2 regions of the Mesorhizobium sp. LNJC405B00 genome follow, and region 1 is predicted to be linked to the other one. Evidence: predicted binding sites of a transcription regulator. Region 1 holds the regulator's gene; the other holds the start of a gene.
What was found. The regulator LexA, encoded in region 1, represses DNA repair genes until DNA is damaged. The targets are predictions, from matches to a motif close to TGTTCNNNNTGTGTTCNG.
Positions count from the first base shown of each region.

Region 2: the regulator LexA is predicted to act here: its motif matches at 945-962, upstream of dnaE (DNA polymerase III subunit alpha).

Region 1 covers NZ_AYWC01000007.1:191,556-193,756, reverse strand. Annotated here, with positions in the region: partial or broken gene X756_RS01000000165600 (ComEC/Rec2 family competence protein) at 1-908, shown strand, start outside; gene lexA (transcriptional repressor LexA) at 902-1,684, opposite strand; gene X756_RS150390 (GntR family transcriptional regulator) at 1,890-2,201, opposite strand, start outside.
Region 2 covers NZ_AYWC01000006.1:144,115-146,315, forward strand. Annotated here, with positions in the region: gene dnaE (DNA polymerase III subunit alpha) at 1-818, opposite strand, end outside; gene X756_RS151755 (acetyl/propionyl/methylcrotonyl-CoA carboxylase subunit alpha) at 1,079-2,201, opposite strand, start outside.

The DNA of each region.
Region 1 (2,201 bases):
TGTCGCCGCTCAGCCTGATCGCCAATCTGGCCGTGATGCCGATTGTTTCGTTGATCGTCATGCCTTTTGCCGTGCTCAGCGCACTGGCGATGCCGTTCGGCGCCGACGGGCCGTTCCTCTATGTGATGGGCAAGGGTCTGATGGCGATGATCGCTATATCGGCCTGGATTTCCGAGCGCTCGCCGGTCGACGCCGTCGGGCTGATCTCCATCCGCTCGGTGCTGTTGGTGGCGGTCGCCCTCGTCATCGCCACCATGGCCACCACCTGGCTCAGGTTGGCGGCCGTGCCTTTCGCGCTGGCCGGCCTGTTGACGGTGCCGCAGGTGCTTACGCCCGACGTGCTCATATCCGAGGATGCGCATCTGGTGGCCATGCCGATCGGTGGCGGCGAACTCGCCCTCAACCGCGAACGCTCCAACGAATTCACCACGGACAATTGGAAACGGGCGCTGCGGGCCAAAACCATTATCCCACCTGAGATTTTCGAGGCAACAGATACGCGGTTCGATCTCGATCCGCTCGATCTGCCGCCCGGCTCGCCCTTCTATTGCACCGGCGATCTCTGTATCGCCCGGCACCCTTCCGGAGCCATTGTAGCGCTTGCGAAAGACCGCAAGACGGCGCGGCCGGCCTGTGCCTTCGCGAGCCTGATCGTCATCGATGACGCCACCGCCTACAATCCGTGCCGCGACCCGCTGGTGCTGGTCGTGACGAAGAAACAGCTGGCCCGCGACGGCAGCGCCGCCGTCTTCTTCGATCCGCAATCGGCAGCTGCAGCGCCAACCATCCGCTTCGCCGTCGACAAGCCGTATCGCCCCTGGCACGAGCAACGCCGCTTCTCCCGCGAAGCGCGCGGCCTGCCGCCTTACAACCAGCGTGAAAAGTACAAACCCAAGCCGGCTCAGTAGCGCCGGATCAATCCGACAAGCTTGCCCTGCACCTTCACCCTGTCCGGTCCAAAAATGCGGGTCTCGTAGGCCGGGTTGGCGGCTTCCAGGGCGATCGAGGCGCCCTTGCGGCGGAAGCGTTTCAGGGTCGCTTCCTCATCGTCGACCAACGCCACCACGATCTCGCCGGGGCTGGCTGTGTCGGCATTGCGGATGATGACCGTGTCGCCATCGAAAATGCCGGCCTCGATCATCGAATCGCCCTTGACCTCGAGCGCGTAGTGTTCGCCGCCCATGATCATATCGGGCGGCACCGAGATCGAATGGGTCTGATGCTGGATGGCGTCGATCGGCACGCCGGCGGCGATGCGTCCCATAACCGGGATTGAAATCGCGGAAACGGCATCGTCATTGCCGGCCGACATCGAACGCGACGGCGAGCCCGGCTTGATCTGGCGGCCGAGACCGCCTTGGCCCAACGCGCCTTGTCCTTGGCCGCCTTGCCCTTGGCCGGTTTGACCAAGACTGCCCTGAATGACGCTCGGCGAAAACTTCCTCGCCGCATTGAGGCCTGGTGCGATCGAGTCGGGCAGCCGCAGCACTTCCAGCGCGCGCGCCCGGTTCGGCAGCCGGCGAATGAAACCGCGCTCCTCAAGCGCCGTGATCAGGCGGTGGATGCCGGACTTGGAGGCGAGGTCGAGCGCTTCCTTCATCTCGTCGAAGGACGGCGGGATTCCGCTCTCCTTCAGGCGTTCATGGATGAACATCAGAAGCTCATGTTGTTTGCGCGTCAGCATCGCGGCCCCCAAGGGTTCTGAAACCAGAATCAGAAAAAACAAACCCAGAACAAACACTATCTGTTCCAGTTGTGTTCCGCAACCTTTTAAAGTTTAATGAATGTGTTGACGTTTTGTTCAGCGTAACGTTCGGCGCTGCGAGCGCCGCTCGTAGTCGTTGGCCGGCAACGGGGTGAAACGAAGACAAAGTGCCCTGCGTCGTCGGCTACGATCGCCGCTTCCTTTTCGGACGGGGCTGCGCAGCATCCGCGCCGGGTTCACTCTGGGCATAGACCTGCAGCGTGTAGCCGATGTGAGCGGTCATCAGAGTTTTCGCACGTTCGACGTCGCGATCGAGGGCCGCTTCCATCAGGGCGGTATGGTGTTCGATCGCCACGGCGTCGCGCAGGGCCGCCACGGCCTTCCGGTGGCCATCCGTGCGGCCGGCGGCGGCGCGCAGCGTCGGGGCCAGACCCAGAAAGCGGTGATGGCGATGCAATTGGTCGGAAATCGTCGCATTGAAGCGCAGCAGCCAGCT
Region 2 (2,201 bases), on a different contig from region 1:
CGCAGGAAATTGTCCGAAGTCAGCCGGCGACGGTTGTCGGCGGCAACCACCGAACCCTCGGCAATGGCGATCAGAGCATCATGCGCGTCATAGTCGTCGCGGGCGGCGAAGAACGCCTCATTCGTGGCGACCAGCGGCAGATCATGGATATAGGCAAGGTCGACCGATGATTTCTCGATAGCGCGGTCATAACCGGAAACACGGTCCAGCTCGACATAGAGCCGGTCGCCGAACAGCGCCTTGAGTGCCAGAAGCCGCGTCTCGGCAAGATCTCGGCGATCCTCCTTCAGCGCCCGGCCGATCGGGCCGCGCGGCCCGCCGCTGAGGCAGATCAGGCCATCGCTATGGCCTTCCAGCATTGCTGACGTCAGATGCACGGGCTCGCCCGGCGGCGTCTCCAGATAGACCTGGCTGACCAGCCTGACGAGGTTGCTGTAGCCGGCCTCGGTGGCGGCGAGCAGCACCACGGCGTGCATCTCCGGACCATGGCGGCGGCGGTCGCGCTGCGCGTCGCTGGTCTCGCCGGAAAAGGCGAGATCGATCTGGCAACCGATAATCGGCTGGATGCCTTCCTTCACCGCCTTCTGGGCAAATTCCAGCGCGCCGAACAGATTGTTTGTGTCGGTGACTGCGATTGCCGGGCACTCGTCCTTGACTGCATGACCGACAACGGCGGCGACCTGCAAGGCGCCCTCGAGCAGCGAATACGCCGAATGCACGCGCAGATGGATGAACGGCCGCGCCGGCGCCTCCGGGCGCGCAGCAGCGAGCGCTGCTTCGCGCCTCAGGGGATCGCGTGGAAGTTTGTCATCCGCCATGATGTTTCAAATTGCTCGAAGGGCTTTGAGTCGATGGAGATGTATTGTCCCGGACCGGGCGATGCCAGTCCAGCACAAATGACCACCGACCACAGGCTTCCGTACCCAGCCGCACGGCTCAGAGATTGTTCGAAATTCGCTCTGGCGAGTCATATGATGGTGGTTTCGAGAACCGGAGCGCAGCGGCCATTGGTCCGTGAGCACGGGAAGCGCAGAAACCACCTTCAGATGGCCGCCGGAGTAGAATTTCCAAACAATCTCTAGGCGAACTCCATGATCACCGCATCGACAGCCAGGCTGTCACCCGGCTTGGCGTTGAGCTTCGACACGACAAGATCGCGGTCGGCGCGCAGCACGTTTTCCATCTTCATCGCCTCGACCACGGCCAGCGTCTCGCCGGCCTTGACCTCCTGCCCCTCGGCAACCGCGATCGACACGACCAGGCCCGGCATCGGGCAAAGCAGCATCTTGGACGTGTCCGGCGCCACCTTCTCCGGCATCAGCCTTTCCAGCTCCGCCGTGCGCGGCAGCATGGCGCGCGCCGTCACCGACATGCCTTTCCAGGCAATGCGCAGGCCGTTCGGCGCCGGCCTGATCTGCGCCGTGACCTTGCGGGCACCGACAGTGCCGCGCCAGATGAGGTCGCCCGGCCGCCAGTCGGACGCCACGGTCAGCGCTTTGCCGCCATCGACCGACAGATCGATTTCCATCGGAATGGAGATCATGCCCTCGATGATCGAAGCCTGGAGATAGTCGTCGCCGAGCTTCACCACCCAATCGCGCTTGAGTGCGCCCGAATGCGGCGCCAGCCGCCCGCCCAGCCGGTCAAGCCGATCGCGGCGCAGAAGCTCGACCGCGGTGGCGATCGCCGCCAGCACTGCCTTTTCATCGCCATTGGGCACGATCGGCGCGAAGCCGTCAGGATATTCCTCGGCGATGAAGCCCGTCGATATCCGCCCCTCGCGCCAGCGCGGATGCTGCATCAGCGCCGCCAGGAACGGGATGTTGTGCTCGATGCCGTCGACGACGAAACTGTCCAGCGCTTCCGACATGGCATCGATGGCCTCGATACGCGTGGGCGCCCAGGTGCAGAGTTTTGCCACCATCGGATCATAGAACATCGAAATCTCGGAGCCTTCGGTGACGCCGGTGTCGTTGCGGATGAAGACATCGCCGAACTTGCCCTCCTCCGGCGGCCGGTAGCGCGTCAACCGGCCGATCGAGGGCAGGAAATTGCGATAGGGATCCTCGGCATAGAGCCGGCTTTCCACCGCCCAGCCGTTCAGCTTGACGTCGCTCTGCTCGATCGCCAGCTTCTCGCCGGCGGCGACACGGATCATCTGCTCGACCAGGTCGATGCCGGTAACAAGCTCCGTCACCGGA